DNA from 3 places in the Kitasatospora sp. NPDC057965 genome. Region 2 is predicted to be linked to each of the others. Evidence: riboswitches for the same ligand, from Rfam matches in the RefSeq annotation. Region 2 holds a riboswitch; each other region holds the start of a gene.

Region 1 (6,195 bases), on a different contig from region 2:
CTCGAAGAACATCTGGGTGATCGCGTAGTCGGCCCCGGAGCGGACCTTCGCCACGAAGTGCCGGATGTCGTCGTCCCAGTTGGTCGAGCGCGGGTGCATGTTCGGCGAGGCCGCCACGCCGACGCAGAAGTCGCCGATGCCCTTGATCAGCTCGACCAGCTCGTACGCGTAGGTGACGCCCTCCGGGTGGCTGACCCACTCGCCCAGCGGGTCGCCGGGCGGGTCGCCGCGCACCGCGAGGACGTTGCGCACGCCCTGGTCGGCGTACTGGCCGATGATGTTGCGCAGCTCGGCGACGGAGTGGTCGACGGCGGTCAGGTGGGCGACCGGGGTGAGCGTGGTCTCGGTGGCGATCCGGCCGACCATGTTCACCGTGCGCTCGCGCGAGGAGCCGCCGGCGCCGTACGTCATGCAGACGAAGTTGGGGTCGAGCGGTTCGAGCCGCCGGATGGCGTCCCAGAGCTTCTGCTCGCCGACCTCGGTGCGCGGCGGCATGAACTCGAAGGAGAAGGACCGCTTTCCTGCTGCCAGGAGTTCGCGGACCGTCTGCGCGCGGTCCGGTCTGGTCGAAGCGATACCGAGTGCCATGCTGGCAGGTTAGCCGCCGGTGGAAGGGCGCGGACAACTCGGTCCCAGCCCTTGAGACGCCGGATGGACGACAGGTGGACGTCGGATGGACGACACCGGGGCCCTGCGCGGGATCCGCGCGGACGGCGGACGGACGGCGGGCCGCGCGCCCGGCCGGAGCTCGCGCGTACGGCTGTTCCCCTCCACCCCGGATACGCTTGCTGCGCACCCCAGCTACCTCCGGAGCCCCATCGTGACCTCCTCCAGCCACCGGCCGGCCAACCCGATTGACGTGGAGGACGTGCGCGAGCGCGTCAACGCGGCCCTCGTCGGCTTCATGGACGGCCAGTCGGCCCTGCTCGGCAAGGTCTCCCCGCAGCTGGAGCCGGTCACCGAGGCGCTGCGTGACTTCCTGCTGGACGGCGGCAAGCGGCTGCGCCCGGCGTTCTGCTACTGGGGCTGGCGCGGCGCCGGCGGCCCGGCGGCGGGCGAGGGGATCACCCGGGCGGCGGCGGCCCTGGAGCTGCTCCAGGCCAGCGCGCTCGTCCACGACGACCTCATGGACCGCAGCGACACCCGCCGCGGCCTGCCCTCCGTGCACCGCCGCTTCGAGGCGATGCACCGCGAGCGCGGCTGGCGCGGCGACCGCGAGCAGTACGGCGCCTCGGCGGCGGTGCTGCTCGGCGACCTGCTGCTGATCTGGTGCGACGAGCTGTTCCTGAACTCCGGCCTGGACCCGGCGGCGGTGCTGGCCGCCAAGCCGATGTTCGACCTGATGCGCACCGAGGTGATGGTCGGCCAGTACCTGGACGTGCTGGAGCCGGTCGCCGGGGACTCCACCGACCAGGGCGCGCTGGACCGCGCGCAGACCGTCCTGCACTACAAGTCGGCCAAGTACACGATCGAGCGGCCGCTCCAGGTCGGCGCCCTGCTCGCGGGGGCCCCGCCCCGGCTGGTGGAGGCCTACGGGGCGTTCGGCCTGCCGCTGGGCGAGGCGTTCCAGCTGCGGGACGACCTGCTCGGCGTGTTCGGCGACCCGGTGGTCACCGGCAAGCCGGCCGGCGACGACCTGCGCGAGGGCAAGCGGACGCTGCTGGTCGCGCACGCCATGCGGGGCCTGCCGGCCGCCGAGGCACGGCACCTGGACGAGCGGCTGGGCGCACCGGACCTGACCGCCGGGGAGGTCGCCGGGCTGCGCGAACTGGTGGCCCGCAGCGGCGCGCCGGAGCGGGTGGAGCAGCGGATCGAGGAGCTGCTGCGTCAGGCGCTGGCCGCGCTGGACGAGGCGCCGCTGGCGGACCCGCGGGCCCGCGGGACGCTGCTGGCGCTCGCCGAGGCCGCCACCGTCCGCAAGTACTGACCCCCTCCGCACAGGCGCGGGGGCGGAGCGGACGGCGGCGGCCCCGGTCGGTCAGCGGGCGCGCAGCCGGCGGGCGAACTCGGCGGCCGCGGCCCCCGGGTCGTCCGCGGCGGTGATGGCCCGGACGACGACCACCCGGCGGGCGCCGGCGGCCAGCACCTCGTCCAGGTTGCCGAGGTCGACGCCGCCGATGGCGAACCACGGGCGGTCGGTCCCCAGCTTCGCCGCGTACTCGACCAGGCCCAGGCCCGGCGCGGGGCGTCCAGGCTTGGTCGGGGTCGGCCAGACCGGACCGGTGCAGAAGTAGTCGACGCCGGGCTCGGCGGCGGCCGCGGCCACCTCGGACTCGGCGTGGCAGGACCGCCCGATCAGCACGTCCTCGCCGATGATCGCCCGGGCGGCGGGCACCGGAAGGTCGTCCTGCCCGAGGTGCAGCACGTCGGGGCCGGCCGCGTGGGCGACGTCGGCGCGGTCGTTGACGGCGAGCAGCTTGCCGTGCCGGCGGCAGGCGTCGGCGAAGACCTCCAGCGCCGCCAGTTCCTGCCGGGCCTCCAGGCCCTTGTCCCGGAGCTGGACGATGTCGACGCCGCCGGCCAGCGCCGCGTCCAGGAACTCGGCGAGGTCGCCGCGCTCGCGCCGGGCGTCGGTGCACAGGTACAGCCGGGCGTCGGCGAGCCGATCCCGTCGGTCCGTCACAGCGCCATCGCCTGGGCGCGGCGCTTGACCTCGGTGGCCCGGTTCTCCCAGAGCGCCTGGACGGGGGTGCCGGGCAGCGACGGGTCCTCGCTGAACATCCATTCGAGGATCTCCTCGTCGCTGAACCCGCTGTCGCGCAGCACCGTCAGCGTGCCGACCAGGTGCTTCACCGGGCCGGTCTCGTCGATGAACGCCGCCGGGACCTGCAGCGACTTGTTGGGGCCGCGGCGGACGGCGATCAGGTCACCCTTCTTGACCATGTTGCGGACCTCGGTGACCACCAGACCCCACTTCTCGGAGATGTCGGGGAGGTACAGCCACGCGGGGACCAGGGCTTCAATCTTGGCTTCGATCTCACTCACAAGCACCAGACTGCCACCTCGGCGGCCCGCCGCGCACCAACCGGGTCCGCCGCCCGGCGCTACCCGGCGGCCAGGGCCGACTTCAGCGGGACCGCCGGGTCGGCGGCGCGGGCCGGGTCGAGCACGGCGCCTCGCTCGATCAGCCGCCGTCCCTGGGTCAGGTCGCGCGGCCGGTCGACCGCGAGCAGCGCGCGCAGGGCGCCGTCGCGCAGCCAGAGCACCGACCAGCCGGCGTCCGACGGCGAGCCGCGCCACAGCAGCTCGTCGCCCGCGCCGTGCCGTCCGGCGTACTGCGCCATCCGGCCGAACTGCTCGGACCAGAAGTACTGCACCGGGTCGTACGGCGGCGCGTCCGTTCCGAGCAGGGTGGCGGCGACGGCCTCGCCGGACTGCAGCGCGTGGTCCCAGTGCTGGACGGTCAGCCGGGTGCCGGAGCGCACCGAGGGGTAGCTGACGCAGTCGCCGGCCGCGAGGACACCCGGCACGGTGGTGCGCAGCCGCTCGTCCACCAGCACGGCGCCGGCCGCGTCCAGGGCGACCCCGGTGCCGGCCAGCCAGCCGGTGGCCGGGCGGGCGCCGATGCCGACCACCACCTCGTCGGCGGGCAGGTGCGAGCCGTCGGCGAGCAGCACCGCGCCCGGTTCGACGGCCGCGACGCCGGTGCCGCAGCGCAGGTCCACCCCGGCCTCGGCGTACCAGGCGGCCATCGCCCGGCCGACCTCGGCGGGCAGCGCGCCGGGGACGGGCGCCGGGCCGGCCTCGACGACGGTCACCTCGCAGCCGGCCGCCCGGGCGGCGGTGGCCACCTCGGCGCCGATCCAGCCCGCGCCGACCAGCACCAGGCGCAGGCCGGGGCGGAGCAGGGCGCGCAGCGCCAGCGCGTCGTCCAGGGTGTGCAGCAGATGGGCGCGCTCGGCGCCGGGCAGGGCCCGCGGCTCGGCGCCGGTGGCGATCACCAGCGCGTCGTACGGCTCGTCCCCGGCGTCGGTGTGCAGCAGGCCCGCGCCGCCGGGACCGCCGGGGGTGAGTCCGGTGGCGCGGCGGCCGGTGAGCAGCTCGACGCCGAGGCCGGCGAAGTCGAGGTCGAGGGCGGTGCTGTCGGTCTTGCCGAGCAGGACGTCCTTGGAGAGCGGCGGCCGGTCGTACGGCGCGTGCGGCTCCTCGCCGACCAGCGTGATCCGCCCCTGCCAGCCGTCGCGCCGCAGCACCGCGGCGCACTGCGCCCCGGCCAGCCCGGCGCCCACCACGACGACCCGATCCGTCTGTCCCGTTCCGTTCAGCTCAGCCACGCCCGTCACTGTACTGAGGCCGGTCCCGGGTCCGAGGTCCTAGGCCGCCCCTCCCCCGTCCCTCCCCGCCCCGCTCCCGGGCACCTTCAGGGGGCGCACCCCCCGGAGTTAAGGTGGGGGCACCATCACGGGAGCCCGGCGCACCGGGCTGAGAGGCGGGCTGGCACGGCCCGCGACCGTCCGAACCTGATCCGGGTCATACCGGCGAAGGGAGAGCAGCTTTGACACGCCTGGTACGGGGCGCCCATGCCGAGGTGCTGGTCATCGGCGGTGGGATCATCGGCCTCGTCGTCGCCTGGCGGGCGGCCCAGCGCGGGCTGCGCGTCCTGCTGGTCGACCCCTGGCCCGGCCACGGTGCCGCCCAGGTCGCGGCGGGCATGCTCGCCCCGGTCACCGAACTCCAGTACGGCGAGGAGCCGCTGCTGCGCCTCGGGATGGCCTCCAACGAGCGGTACGCGTCCTTCGCCGCCGAACTCACCGAGGCGAGCGGCGGCCGGGACATCGGCTACCGGCAGTGCGGCACCCTCGCCGTCGCCCTCGACGCCGACGACCGCGCGGAACTGCGCGAGCTGCACGCCTTCCACCAGCGGCTCGGCCTGGACTCGCAGTGGCTCACCGGCCGTGAGGCCCGCCGACTGGAGCCGATGCTCGCACCCGGCGTGCGCGGCGGCCTGCACGTCACCGACGACCACCAGGTGGACGGCCGCCGGCTGGCCGAGGCCCTGCTGCACGCGTGCGAGCGGGCCGGCGCGGTGGTGCACCGCACCGAGGTCACCGATCTGCTGGTCGAGCACGACCGCGCGACCGGAGCCCGGCTGGCCACCGGCGAGAGCGTCACCGCCGACCGGATCGTGCTCGCGGCCGGCTCGCGCAGCCACCTGCTGCCCGGCCTGCCCCCGGGCGTGCTGCCGGCGATCCGCCCGGTCAAGGGGCAGGTGCTGCGGCTGCGGGTGCCGGAGGCGTACCGGCCCTTCCTCTCGCGCAACGTGCGCGCCGTGGTCCGCGGCGGCCACCTCTACCTGGTGCCGCGCGAGAACGGCGAGCTGGTGGTCGGCGCGACCACCGAGGAGCAGGGCCACGACACCACGGTCACCGCCGGCGGGGTGTACGAGCTGCTGCGCGACGCGCACGAGCTGGTCCCCGGCATCACCGAGCTGCCGCTGGTGGAGACCGGCGCCGGGCTGCGCCCCGGTTCGCCGGACAACGCGCCGCTGCTCGGCCCGACCGCGCTGCCCGGCCTGGTCGCCGCCACCGGCCACTACCGCAACGGCGTCCTGCTGACGCCCGTCACCGGCGACCTGCTGGCCGACTACCTGGCCACCGGCACCCTGCCGGAGCTCGCCCACCCGTTCGCCCCCACCCGATTCACGAAGGTCCCGGCATGAGCCCCCGCACCAGCGACATCCCCCTGAGCGTCAACGGCGAGCCCCGCGAGGTGCCCGCCACGACCACCCTCGCCGAGGTGGTCGCCACCCTCAGCCAGGCGCACTCCGGCGTCGCCGCCGCCCTGAACGAGGCCGTGGTGCCGCGCGCCGAGTGGCCGCGCACGCCGCTGTCGGCGGGCGACCGGATCGAGATCCTCACCGCCGTCCAGGGAGGCTGACCGATGGCCGACGACCTTCTCACCATCGCCGGGACGTCCTTCTCCTCCCGGCTGATCATGGGCACCGGCGGCGCCCCCAGCCTGGAGGTCCTGGAGCAGGCGCTGCGGGTGTCCGGCACCGAGCTGACCACCGTGGCCATGCGCCGGGTGAACGCCGGCACCCAGGGCTCGGTGCTGGACGTGCTGAGCCGCAACGGCATCCGGGTACTGCCCAACACGGCCGGCTGCTTCACCGCCGGCGAGGCCGTGCTGACCGCCCGGCTGGCCCGCGAGGCGCTCGGCACCGACTGGGTGAAGCTGGAGGTGATCGCCGACGAG
Region 2 (6,195 bases):
CATGTTGTTGCCCGCGTGCATCCGGTACCGGGTGAGGTAGCCGTGCCGGCGCCGGTGCGCGGGCCGGATCCGGCCGAAGAACGCCCCGAGCGCGACCAGCACCAGGAAGACGGCGCGCCCGGCGGGCCCGTGCTCGTCCCGGCGGGCGGTGACCCGGCCGCAGACCAGCCCGCCGCCGCCGAGCATCGCGGCCCGGGCGGCGGCCGTCCAGCCGGGCTCGGGCAGGCAGTCGGCGTCGGTGCGGGCGAGCAGGGTGGCGCCGTGCGCGATGGCGTGCCGGAACGCGGTGTCGACGGCGGAGCCGACGCCCTTCTCCGGTTCGACCAGCACCTCGACCGGGAACGGCGCGTGGGCGGCGAAGGCGCGCACGGCCGCCACGGTGCCGTCGGTGGAGCCGTTGTCGGCGACCAGCAGCGTGAAGTCCCGGTCCCGCTGGGCGGCGAGGGCGGCCAGGGTGCCGCCGATCCGGGCCTCCTCCCGGTAGGCGGGGACGATCACCCACAGCGCGGTCACGACGCCTCCCAGACCATCGTCATCAGGCTGACGCCGCCGCCGAGGCCGAGCATCAGCACCTTGTCGCCAGGCGTCAACTCACCTCGTATTCGGTCGAGTTGGATTCCTATCGTGGCGCTGGCGACATTGCCGAGCTCGGGCACGGTGACCACCAGCTTCTCCTCCGGCACCCCGGTGGCCTCGACGAACCGCTCCAGGTAGGGGACGGTCACCTGGTGCACCAGCACCCGGGCGTAGTCGTCCCAGCCGAGGCCGGTGCGGGCGGCCACCCGGGCCAGGATGTCCAGCCCGATCTTCTCGAAGACCCCGCGCAACTCCTTTCCGCCGCCCCGGAAGTAGCTGTACTCGTCGCCGCGCGGGTGGCGCGAGCCGCCGCCGGGGATGCCGCCGATCCGCCAGTGCTCGGAGGCGGTCTCGGTCTCGACGTCCAGGATGCCGCCGCGCTCGACGGCCTCGACGACCACGGCGGCGCCCGCGTCGCCGAAGGTGTAGCCGGCGAAGCCGTCGCGGAACTCCTCCGCCCCGCCCGGGTCTCGGCGCATCGCCCGGCTGGGCGTCTCGCCGGTGACCACCAGGGCCCGGCGGGCCCGGCCGGCCAGGATCATCGCGCGGGCCAGGTCGATGCCGTTGAGGAAGCTGTTGCAGGCGTTGCTGACGTCGAACGCGTGGGCACGGGAACCGAGTTCGGCCTGCACGAGGTGGGCGGTGGCGGGCTCGGCGACGTCCCGGGTGGCGGAGGCGAAGAGCAGCAGGTCGACGTCGAGCGGGTGCAGCCCACGGGCGTCCAGGGCGCGCCGGGCGGCGCCGACGGCCAGCGTGGAGGCGTACTCGCCGTCGGCGGCGAAGTACCGGGTGAGGATGCCGGTGGCCTTCTCCAGGGTCCGCTCCGGCAGGCACAGCCGGCCGCCGGCGGTGATCTCGTCCTGGAGTTGCCGGGAGGTCAGTCGGCGGGCGGGGAGCTGGGCTCCGGCGGCGGTGATGCCGATCCGCGCGATGGCTGCTGGTTGCATGGCCCCATCGTCCGGCGAGCCCGGCCGCGCCCGCCTGAGTACGGGTACTCAGGCGGGCGGACCGGGCTACCCAACCGCTCAGTCCTCCTCGGGGATCGCGTCCACCGGCACCGCGTCCACCGGCACGGGCACCGCGTCCACCGGAACCGGGACGGCCGTCGGAGCGGCGGTCGCCGGGGCGGCGGCGCCGTCCGGGCCGACGGTGGACAGCAGCTGGCGGGCCAGTCCGAGCCCGGTGCCGCCCATCGCCAGCGCCTTGGCGAACAACTCGCCCATCCCGTCGGCCCCGTTGAGCAGCACCATGTGCTCGACGTTGCCGAAGGACTCCGCGGCGGCCCGCACGATCTGCGGCCACTGCTCCGCCAACTCCTGTGCCACCACGGCGTCCTGGTTCTCGGCGAGGGCGGTGGCGCGGGCCTTGATGCCCTCCGCCCGGGCCAGTCCGATCGCCCGCGCCGCCGCGGCGTCGGCCAGACCGCGCGCCTCGGCGGCGGACGCCTCCGCCTGTCCGGTCGCGGTGGTCGCCTCGGCCTGTGCCAGGCCGCGCACCCGGGTGGCCTCGGCGTCCGCCTCGGCCGCGACCCGCACCCGGCTGGCCTCGGCGGTCGCCGCCAGCTCGGTCTCCCGGGCCTGCGCCTGCGCGGCCGAGATCCGCGCGTCGCGGGCCGCCTCCGCGCTGGTGCGGGTGTCGTACGCGCGGGCGTCGGCGGGTTTGCGCACGTCGATCTGCAGCTGCTGCTCCTTGCGCTGTGCCTCCAACTCGGCGACCCGGGTCTCCTGGACCACCACCTGCTGCCGGGCGGCGGCGTCGGCCAGCGGTCCGGCCTGTCGGGCGCGGGCGGTGGCGGTGTCCATCTCGGCCTGGTACGAGGACTGCTGGATCTCGCTGTTGCGGGTCGCCTCGGCCTTGCGGGCGGCCGCCTCCTGCTCGGCCTCGGTGGCCAGCCGGTCCGCCTCGGCCTGGGCGATCCTGGCGTCCCGCTGGACGGCGGCGGCGTGCGGGATGGCGAGGTTCTTGATGTAGCCGGTCGGGTCGATGATCTCCTGGATCTGCAGGGTGTCGATGATCAGCCCGAGCTTCTCCATCTCCAGCCCGGAGGCGGCCCGGGTCTCGCCGGTGAGCCGCTCGCGGTCGCGGATCATGTCCTCGACGGTGAGCCCGCCGACGATCGAGCGCAGGTGGCCGGCGAAGACGTTGTGCACGCGCTGGCTGATCAGCTTCTGCTGGTCCAGGAAACGGCGGGCGGCGTTGGCGATCGAGACGTCGTCGTCGCCGACCTTGAAGATCACCACGCCCTTCACCCGGACCGGGATGCCCTGCGTGGTGACGCACTCGACGTTCAGTTCCGCCTCGTTGAGGTCCAGCGAGAGCCGCCGGACCCCCTGCAGGCCGGGGGTGACGAGGGTGCCGCGCCCGGTGACGATCCGGAAGCCCAGACCGTCGCCGACCCCCTCGGTGCGGTGCCGGGAGCCGGAGATGATGAGCGCCTCGTTCGGCTCGGCCACCCGCCACATGAGTTTGAAGAGCGTGACCCCGATGATCAGTGCCGCGACGGCTGCCCCGGCGATGATGAGTCCCATGGTTCAACTCCCCCTTCGAGCGCAGGAGATGCGCCGAGTCGGATTGTCCGCCCCGGCCGATCCGGGGGAAAGGGAAGTGACATGACTGGCCGTCACAAGGTCGTCACCGGAGGGTCATCGGCGTGTCACGGCCCGATCGGCGCCACGTACACCGTCCTCGGCGGCTGGTACTCGATCACCACCACCGGTGTGCCGACCGTCAGTCGCTCGCCCGGCACCGCCAGGTAGGCGAGGAACGCCTCGGTGCCCTGACGCTCCGGCACGTGCACCATCACCTCGCCGACCAGCCCCGCGCCAACCGCCCCGGTGACCCGCCCCGTGCTCCCGACCACGCCGGCCTCCTCGCCTCGTCCGCTACGGAGCCAGTCTGCCCGCAGCGGCGGCTACGCGCCCCCCGTTCACCGTCCGGACCTCGACGTTCCCCCTCCCGGACCCGCTCTGGACCTCCGGCGATCGGCTCGCTACGGTGTTGGACGTCATGCGCGGGCAACACCGCCTGCGGACGCGGGAGCTCGGAGCACCGGGCTGAGAGGGCGCTGAACGGGACGTCGACGGACGGACCGGCGGCTGCGTCGACCGCAGGAACCTGACCGGGTAATGCCGGCGTAGGGAGTTTGAGGTCCGATGACCAGCTTTGAGGCACAGCCGCAGTCTGCCCGGCCCCGGTCCGGCCCCGAGGGCGCCGTCACCAGCGCGGGCAGCGGCTACCCGGCCCCGGCCTGGCGCAAGGCCCACCGCGAGGGGTCCCGCCCCGATCTGCGCGTGCCGTACCGCGAGGTCGTGCTCACCAACGGGAAGACCGTCCCGCTGTACGACACCTCCGGGCCGTACACCGACCCGGACTACGAGCCCGACGTGCGGCGCGGCCTGCCCGCCCTGCGCGAGGCCTGGATCCGTCAGCGCGGCGACGTCGAGGAGTACGACGGCCGCGAGGCGCGCCCCGAGGACGACGGCATCCGCCACACCTCGCCGCGCGGCGGCGACCTGCGCAACCTCGACGCGGTCTTCCCCGGCCGCCCGCGCCGCCCGCTGCGCGGCCGCGACGGAGCCGCCGTCACCCAGCTCGGGTACGCCAAGCGCGGCGTCGTCACGCCCGAGATGGAGTTCGTCGCCCTGCGCGAGGGCCTGGCGCCCGAGTTCGTCCGCGACGAGGTCGCCCGCGGCCGCGCCGTCATCCCGGTCAACGTGAACCACCCCGAGGTCGAGCCGGCGATCATCGGCACCAACTTCCTGGTGAAGATCAACGCCAACATCGGCAACTCCGCCGTCACCTCCTCGATCGAGGAGGAGGTGGAGAAGATGACCTGGGCCACCCGCTGGGGGGCCGACACCGTCATGGACCTCTCCACCGGCCGCAACATCCACACCACCCGCGAGTGGATCCTGCGCAACTCCCCCGTGCCGATCGGCACCGTGCCGCTCTACCAGGCGCTGGAGAAGGTCGACGGCAAGGCCGAGGAGCTGAGCTGGGAGGTCTACCGCGACACGATCATCGAGCAGTGCGAGCAGGGCGTCGACTACATGACCGTGCACGCCGGCGTGCTGCTGCGCTACGTGCCGCTGACCGCCCGCCGCAAGACCGGCATCGTCTCGCGCGGCGGCTCGATCATGGCCGCCTGGTGCCTGGCGCACCACCGGGAGAACTTCCTCTACACCAACTTCGAGGAACTCTGCGACATCCTCGCCCGCTACGACGTCACCTTCTCCCTCGGTGACGGCCTGCGCCCCGGCTCGATCGCCGACGCCAACGACGAGGCCCAGTTCGCCGAACTGCAGACCCTCGGCGAGCTGGGCCGGATCGCCCGCGCCAGGGACGTCCAGGTGATGATCGAGGGCCCGGGCCACGTCCCGATGCACAAGATCAAGGAGAACATGGATCTCCAGAAGGAGATCTGCGACGAGGCCCCCTTCTACACCCTGGGCCCGCTCACCACCGACGTCGCGCCCGGCTACGACCACATCACCTCGGGCATCGGCGCGGCGATGATCGCCTGGTGGGGCACCGCGATGCTCTGTTACGTCACCCCCAAGGAGCACCTGGGCCTGCCCAACCGCGACGACGTGAAGACCGGCGTCATCACCTACAAGATCGCCGCCCACGCCGCCGACCTCGCCAAGGGCCACCCCGGCGCCCAGGCCTGGGACGACGCCCTCTCCGACGCCCGCTTCGAGTTCCGCTGGGAGGACCAGTTCAACCTGGCCCTCGACCCGGAGACGGCCCGCGCCTTCCACGACGAGACCCTCCCCGCCGAGCCCGCCAAGACCGCCCACTTCTGCTCGATGTGCGGCCCGAAGTTCTGCTCGATGAAGATCAGTCAGAAGATCCGCGACGAGCACGGCGACGGCTCCACCGCCGTCGAGTCCGGCTACGACGCCGAGGCCGAGGCCGGCATGCAGGCCATGTCCGAGGAGTTCAAGGCCCACGGCAACAAGGTCTACCTCCCTCTCGCGGACTGACACACCACACCCGAGCGCCGTCCCGACCGACGCGGGACGGCGCTCGGCTCAGGATCCCCCGGTGTTTGGTGGAAGGCGTCGTCCTATGTTCGGCCCGTGACGCTCTACTTCGACCCGGGGCCGGTACTCGGCGAGGACCGTGAAGTGTTCCGAGGCCGCTGGGAGGACTGCCTCTGGCTCAACGTTTCCGGACCCCTCTACGGAGGTGAGACCGACACCTGCCGAACAGGCCGGATCACGCAGTACCTCTCCGACCACGACTGGGCCAGTATCGACTGGGCAGAGCAAGGGGTGGCGGAGGCGGTCCGGGACTACGAGTCCTACATGGCTGGCGGTCTTGCGACGGACCTGCGGGTCTATCTCTACTGGCTGGAGGAGGGGACAACCGGGTGAGCGAAGTGGCCTTGAAAATATCGTCCATGAGGAATCCCTCGGAGCAGGTTCGACGCGTGCTTGAATCGCTCGGAGATGAAGTCTGATAGGGGATGAACGTGACCCGAGGCGGCAGAATTCGGCGCTTTGGGTTTCTGCGACAAGTCCGTGAACGCCAAGTGTGCCGTCGAGGCCCTGGCTAGCTGCGGGCCGAGTCCGGGGAGTTCGCCGAGCAAGGCGACCGGGTCTACCTCCTGCTCGC
Region 3 (6,195 bases), 220 kb from region 2:
GACCTCGCACCCCCACCCGAGGACGTTCCCACCCCAAACCCCCCGTTCAGGTGAACCCTGCCCCACCCCGGCCCACAGCCGGCCCCACCCCGAACAGCACAAAGGCGGGTGCCGACCCGAGGTCGGCACCCGCCTTGAGCAGGTGGTTCTTCTCCTACCGGCGGAGAGCGTGGGATTCGAACCCACGGTACGGGGTCACCGCACGACAGTTTTCAAGACTGTTCCCTTAGGCCGCTCGGGCAGCTCTCCAGGCGGAGGTCAGCCTAACGGGTCCGGCGGGGTTCGGTGCACAGGGTTTCCGGGGCGGGTCGGGGGTCAGTTGTCGCCGACGCGGCTGCCGAGGGTGACCTTGGTGGTGGCGGTCTGGCCGTTGCGGGTGTACTCGACGTCGACGGTCTCGCCGGGCTTGTGCGTCCAGATCTTGCTGACCAGGGCGGGGCCGTTCTCGATCGGACTGCCACCGAGCTTGGTGATGACGTCGCCCGGCTTGAGGCCGGCCTGGTCGGCGGCGCCGCCCGGGGTGACGGCCGGCTGGCCCTGGACGTCGCGGGTCTGGATCTGCGCGCCGTCGCCCTTGTAGTCGTCGTTGCGCAGGACGTCGAGCTTGGCGTAGACCGGCTTGCCGGTCTTGATCAGGGTGTCGGCGACCCACTTGGCCTGGTTGATCGGGATCGCGAAGCCCAGGCCGATGGAGCCGGCCCGGCCGTTGCTGGAGGCGTTGGACTGGATCGCCGAGTTGATGCCGATCACGCCGCCGGCGGAGTCCAGCAGCGGGCCGCCGGAGTTGCCGGGGTTGATGGAGGCGTCGGTCTGCAGCGCGTTCATGTAGGAGGCCTGCGCGCCGGTCTCGTCGCCGGAGGCGACCGGGCGGTCCTTGGCGCTGACGATGCCGGTGGTGACGGTGGACTCCAGGCCGTACGGGGCACCGATGGCGATGGTGGAGTCGCCGACGTTGACCTTGTCGGAGTCGGCCAGCGGAAGCGGCGTCAGCTTTTCCTTGGGCGGGTTGTCGAGCTTGATGACGGCGACGTCGTAGCCCTCGGCGCGGCCCAGCACGGAGGCGCCGTAGGAGCTGCCGTCGGCGAACTTGACGGTCAGCTTGCCACCGCTGGAAGCGGGCGCGACCACGTGGTTGTTGGTGAGGATGTGGCCCTCGGTGTCGAAGACGAAGCCGGTGCCGGTGCCGGACTCGCCGTTGCCCTGGGCCTTGATGGTGACGACGCTGGGCAGCGCCTTCTGCGCGATGCCGGCGACCGAGCCCGGGGCGGGCTCGTTCTTCTGGGTGTTGTTGGCCTGGACGGTGGTGGAGCTGCGGTCGGCCTTGGCGCTCACCGACTTGCCGTCGCGGTCCGCGACGGACACGCCGACCGCGCCGCCGGCCACGCCGGCCACCAGGGCGACGGCCGCGACCAGGGCGATCAGGCCGCCGCGCTTCTTGCGCGGGCCGCCGGGGACCGGCGCGCCGGGGTACTCGCCCGGGTAGCCGAGCGGGCCGCCGGGACCGCCGGGGGCCCCGGGCGCGCCCGGGGTGATGTCGTGGGCGGCGCCCCAGCCGCCGAGCGGCTGGCCGGCGCCGAACGGGTGGTGGTGCTGGCCGGTCGCGCCCGGGGCCTGCGGGGCCCCCGGGGCGGCGAACGGGTCGTGCGCGACGGGCGCCGGGGGCACCGGCGTGCCCGGGGCCGGGGTGGCGTACGGGTTGTCGCCGTACGGCGCGGCGGCCTGAGCGACCGGGGCGGCCGGGGCCGCGGGCGCGGCGGGCGGCAGGACCGGCGGCGGCGCGTCCAGGTACCCGGGCTCGGCGGCCGGGGCCGGGGCCGGCGCGGCGGGCGCCTCCGGGGCGCCGACCTTGCCGAACGCCAGCGTGGGCGTGAACCCGCCGGAACCCCCCTCGGCGGGCGGCTGGGACGGCTGGTCGACTGCGGGCGTCGCTGCGGGGGCGGGGGCGGGGCCGGCCGCAGACTGCTGCGCCGGACCGTCAGAAGCGGAACCCACCACCCCCTGGCCGCCGGAGGGCTGCTCCCCCTGCGGCCCGGTGGACCCAACCTCGCGCTCGGTGCTCACGGACGACCTCCATAGCTGACAGGACCAACAACCATAGTTTTTCGCACACCCGATTCGATTGCCGTAAGGACCCTTCTGAAGAACTCATAAGAATCCTTAGCCGGGCCAGACGGCCGCCGAAGCGCCGTACCCGACACGACCCGTCTTGGCGTTCCCCCCGACGGCGACTAGCCTGTCGCTCCGAACTGACACGCGGGAGCTTGGACCGACCAGGCTGAGAGTGCGCCGGTCGACCGTACGCCACGGACCTCGTGGGCGGCCGTCGAGGGGGCGCAGACCGCCGGAACCTGTCCGGGTAATGCCGGCGTAGGGAGAGATCGGCCATGCCGTCCGCTTCGTCATCCTCGTCCTCCGGCGCGCCCGCGTCCCGGAACGTCCCCCCGCCGCAGGACGCCGCGGGCACCGCCCCCGGTTCCCCCGACGGGGACACCGCGCGGACGGCCACCGCCGTCCTGGAGCCCCCGGCCCGCACCGAGGCGCCGCTGGTGCTGGACACCGAGCCGCCCCGCACCCTCGGCTTCCGCGACCACTTCGCGCTCTGGATGAACCTCGGCGTCTCGCTGATCGGCTTCACCACCGCCGCGACCGTGCTCGGCGCCAAGGGCGAGGAGCTGTCGCTGGCCGCCGCGGTGACCGCGATCGCGGTCGGCACCGTGGTCGGCACCGCGATGCTCGGCGTGGCCGCGCTGATCGGCGCGCGGACCGGCGCGCCCGCCATGGCGAACCTGCGCGGCCTGTTCGGCACCCGGCTGTCCTACGTGCCGACGGTGCTCAACATCGTCCAGTGCATCGGCTGGGGCGTCTACGAGCTGCTGACGATCGCGCTCGGCGCGCAGACGGTGACCGGTACCGAGGGCTACCGCTGGGTCTTCGTGGTGCTGGCCGGCGCGCTGACCACCGCGCTGACCATCTGGCCGCTCGGCGCCATCGCGGTGCTGCGCCGCTTCGTCGCCGCCGCGGTGGCGGTCGCGATGGTGTACTTCACCGTCCAGCTCGGCCGGCACGGCGTACCGGACCCGGGCGCCGGCAACTGGCACGGCTTCCTGCGGGCGACGGACGCGATGATCGCGGTGTCGATCTCGTTCGTGCCGCTCGCCGCCGACTACACCCGGCACTCGCGCACCCCGCGCTCGGCGTTCTGGGGCAGCTTCTCCGGCTACACGATGGCCCAGGTCTGGTGCTACGTGCTCGGGCTGATGGCGCTGCTGCAGGCGGACGGGAACCCGGAGCGGATCTTCGACTCCTTCCTGGGCGTCTGGGCCGGCTGGCTGTTCCTGCTGGTGCTGGTGCTGCGCGAGACCGACCAGTCCTTCGCCAACGTCTACTCGACCGCGATGTCGATCCACAACCTGCTGCCGAAGGTCGACCGCCGGGTGCTGACGGGCGGCACCGGTGTGCTGATCACCGTGCTCGCGCTGCAGATCACCGCGTTCACCGACTCCTACTACGCCTTCCTGGGGCTGATCGGCTCGGTCTTCGTGCCGATGTTCGCGGTGCTGGCGGTCGACTACTTCCTCGGCGCCGGGCGGCGCGGCTGGGACCTCTCCGCCGACGCCCCGTCCCGCTGGCTGATGCTGCTGCCGTGGGCGCTGGGCTTCGCCACCTACCAGCTGATCGCGCCGACCGCGGTGGCCGGCTGGTGGACGGACCTCTGGACCTCCGCGCAGGAGGCGCTGCACTTCACCCCGCAGGAGTGGACCTCGGCCTCGCTGTTCGGCTTCCTGGTGCCGGCCCTGGCCACCTGGGCGCTCACCCCGTTCACCCGGGCCCGCGGCGCCGTCGCGCGCTGACCCGCTCCGCAGCCGCGGGCGCGGAGGCGGACACGGAGGCGAAGACGGCCCCCCGGGTTGGGACCGTCTTCGCCTCCGTGTCACTTGCGCGGCCTATCGTGTAGGGCGTGACCAGCCCTGATGTCTCGCCCGCGACGGCCCGCACCGCACCGCCCGTCCAGGTGATCGCCCACCGCGGTTCCTCGTACGCCCTTCCCGAGCACACCCTCGCCGCCTACCGCCAGGCGCTCACCGAGGGGGCGGACGCCCTGGAGTGCGACGTGCGGGTGACCGCCGACGGGCAGCTGGTCTGCGTGCACGACCGGCGGATCGGCCGGGTCTCGGACGGCCGGGGCACGGTGTCCGCGATGACCCTGGCCGAGCTGGAGGCGCACGACTTCGGCGCCTGGAAGACCGGCCGGCCGAGCGAGGACCCGGAGCTGCGCGGGGTGCTGCGGCTGGAGAGCCTGCTGGAGCTGGTGGTGGACTGCGGGCGTCCGGTGGACCTCGCGATCGAGACCAAGCACCCGGTGCGGTTCCGCGGCCGGGTGGAGTCCGAGCTGCTGCGGGTGCTGGACCGGTTCGGGATCGGCGGCGCGGGCGGCGGCGACGCGGGCGCGGGCGGCCACGGCGTCAACGCCCGGATCATGAGCTTCTCCTCGCTCGCGCTGGCCCGGGTGGCGGCCGCCGCGCCGCAGTACCCGCGGGTGTTCCTGTTCGAGCGCGGCCTGGTGCTGCGCGGACGGCTGCGCCCGGGCGCGCCGCTGCCGGGCGGGGCGCGGATCGCCGGTCCCGGCATCGAGCTGGTGCGGGCCCGGCCGGGGCTGGTGACCAGGCTGCGCGAGCTGGGCCACCAGGTGCACGTGTGGACCGTGGACGAACCGGCCGACGTCGAGCTCTGCCTGGAGCTCGGGGTGTCGGCGATCATCACCAACCGCCCGGCGGAGGTCCTGGCCCAGCTCGGCCGCTGAGCCCGGGCACCCGCCCGCACGCCCGGTCCGTCGACGGACCCGCCGGCGGACCCGGTGGCGGACCCGGTGGTAATCGCGGGGTACGTGGTACCGCTGTGGTGAACCGTTCAACCACCGTCGGCCGTTGATCGGCTTGGTAGGGACTCAAACCTTTCGGCGACGATTTCTGCCGCAATTCATACAGTTTCACGACGCAGGGTGAGCGTCGAATCACCTCTCGCGCACCGACGGTGGACGGCCGCCAAATGTGCGCGAGGGATCGCCGCACGGTCGTTTCCGACGTATTGCCAAGGGGCATCCATCCCTCGGCATACGCTGAAGGAGGTCCGGGGGTGGCGTTGATGGTGGCGCGTGAAGTGCCGACTTCATCGACCATGGCAGTGCCGCACGGCCCAGCGAGTGTCGGGGTCGCACGGCGCCGGCTGCGTCGAGATCTGGGAGACCGCGAGATACCGGAACCGGTCATTGATGATGCCGTTCTGATCCTTTCCGAACTATTGAGCAACGCTTGTCGCTACGCCCGACCGCTGGGCCCGCTGCCCGCGCTCGGCCGGGGCGCCCGCTCCGGGGCCGTCGAACCGCTGCTGGTCGGCGGAGCGGCCCGGACCGGCGCGACCGGCGGGAGCGGCAAGCAGGCCGCCGCGACGGGCGAGGCCGGCGAGGACACCGGCGGCGTCCTGGTGCGCTGGCAGATGCACGCCGACGGCGTGCTCACCCTGGAGGTCACCGACGGCGGGGCGCAGACCCGGCCGTCGCCGTCCAGCCCCTCGCTGACCTCGCACGGCGGCCGCGGGCTGAGCATCGTGGACCAGCTGGCCAGCGACTGGGGCGTGCGCGACGCCCCCGGCGAGGTGACCGTGTGGGCGGCGCTGCCGGCCCGCGCCCGGCACGCCCGGCGGACCGGCGGCGGACACCACGCCGACGGACACCACGGCGGTGGACACCCCGGCAACGGCCGCCACGCCGGCTGACCGCCCGAGCACCACGACGCCCGAGCACCACGACGGCCGTGCACCGGGACGGCGGGCGCGGGCCGGACCGCCCGCGCCCCGGCGCACGCCACGCGCCCGGGGAACGTCAGTAGGCTGCCGGGAGCACAACACCACCGTTCCCGGGAGAGCCGCACCATGGGCAAGAAGGCCGCCAAGAAGGCGCCGCAGCGCACCCAGTCCACCCCCGCCGTCACGGGCGAGATCCCCGTGGTCGGAGCCCGCGAGGACTGCCCCTGCGGCTCGGGCCGCCGCTACAAGGCCTGCCACGGCCGCGAGGCCTCGCACGCCGTCCAGGAGCTGGTGCACCGCCCGTTCGAGGGCCTGCCGGGCGAGGCGGACTGGGTGGCGCTGCGCGAGCTGGTGCCCGCCGCCACCGTGCCGCTGACGCTGGCCGCCGGGGTG

Evidence for each region. Region 2 has a riboswitch for thiamine pyrophosphate ahead of thiC (phosphomethylpyrimidine synthase ThiC). Riboswitches for the same ligand answer to the same signal wherever they lie in the genome.
Region 1: linked by a shared signal. The riboswitch ahead of thiO (glycine oxidase ThiO) and the one ahead of thiC (phosphomethylpyrimidine synthase ThiC) in region 2 are both predicted to bind thiamine pyrophosphate.
Region 3: linked by a shared signal. The riboswitch ahead of ACFVVU_RS07660 (purine-cytosine permease family protein) and the one ahead of thiC (phosphomethylpyrimidine synthase ThiC) in region 2 are both predicted to bind thiamine pyrophosphate.

What each region holds. Positions count from the first base shown of each region.
Region 1 covers NZ_JBHVPZ010000025.1:110,103-116,297, reverse strand. Annotated here, with positions in the region: gene metF (methylenetetrahydrofolate reductase [NAD(P)H]) at 1-588, opposite strand, end outside; gene ACFVVU_RS28660 (polyprenyl synthetase family protein) at 821-1,927, shown strand; gene thiE (thiamine phosphate synthase) at 1,979-2,623, opposite strand; gene ACFVVU_RS28650 (Rv2175c family DNA-binding protein) at 2,620-2,985, opposite strand; gene ACFVVU_RS28645 (NAD(P)/FAD-dependent oxidoreductase) at 3,045-4,274, opposite strand; TPP riboswitch at 4,395-4,501, shown strand; gene thiO (glycine oxidase ThiO) at 4,496-5,659, shown strand; gene thiS (sulfur carrier protein ThiS) at 5,656-5,877, shown strand; gene ACFVVU_RS28630 (thiazole synthase) at 5,881-6,195, shown strand, end outside.
Region 2 covers NZ_JBHVPZ010000004.1:186,837-193,031, reverse strand. Annotated here, with positions in the region: gene ACFVVU_RS06695 (glycosyltransferase family A protein) at 1-513, opposite strand, end outside; gene ACFVVU_RS06690 (3-oxoacyl-ACP synthase III family protein) at 510-1,523, opposite strand; gene ACFVVU_RS06685 (flotillin family protein) at 1,602-3,104, opposite strand; gene ACFVVU_RS06680 (hypothetical protein) at 3,230-3,436, opposite strand; TPP riboswitch at 3,599-3,733, shown strand; gene thiC (phosphomethylpyrimidine synthase ThiC) at 3,729-5,561, shown strand; gene ACFVVU_RS06670 (hypothetical protein) at 5,658-5,954, shown strand.
Region 3 covers NZ_JBHVPZ010000004.1:409,187-415,381, reverse strand. Annotated here, with positions in the region: tRNA gene ACFVVU_RS07670 (tRNA-Ser) at 162-249, opposite strand; gene ACFVVU_RS07665 (S1C family serine protease) at 316-2,061, opposite strand; TPP riboswitch at 2,244-2,391, shown strand; gene ACFVVU_RS07660 (purine-cytosine permease family protein) at 2,385-3,851, shown strand; gene ACFVVU_RS07655 (glycerophosphodiester phosphodiesterase family protein) at 3,959-4,801, shown strand; gene ACFVVU_RS07650 (hypothetical protein) at 5,299-5,772, shown strand; gene ACFVVU_RS07645 (DUF5926 family protein) at 5,929-6,195, shown strand, end outside.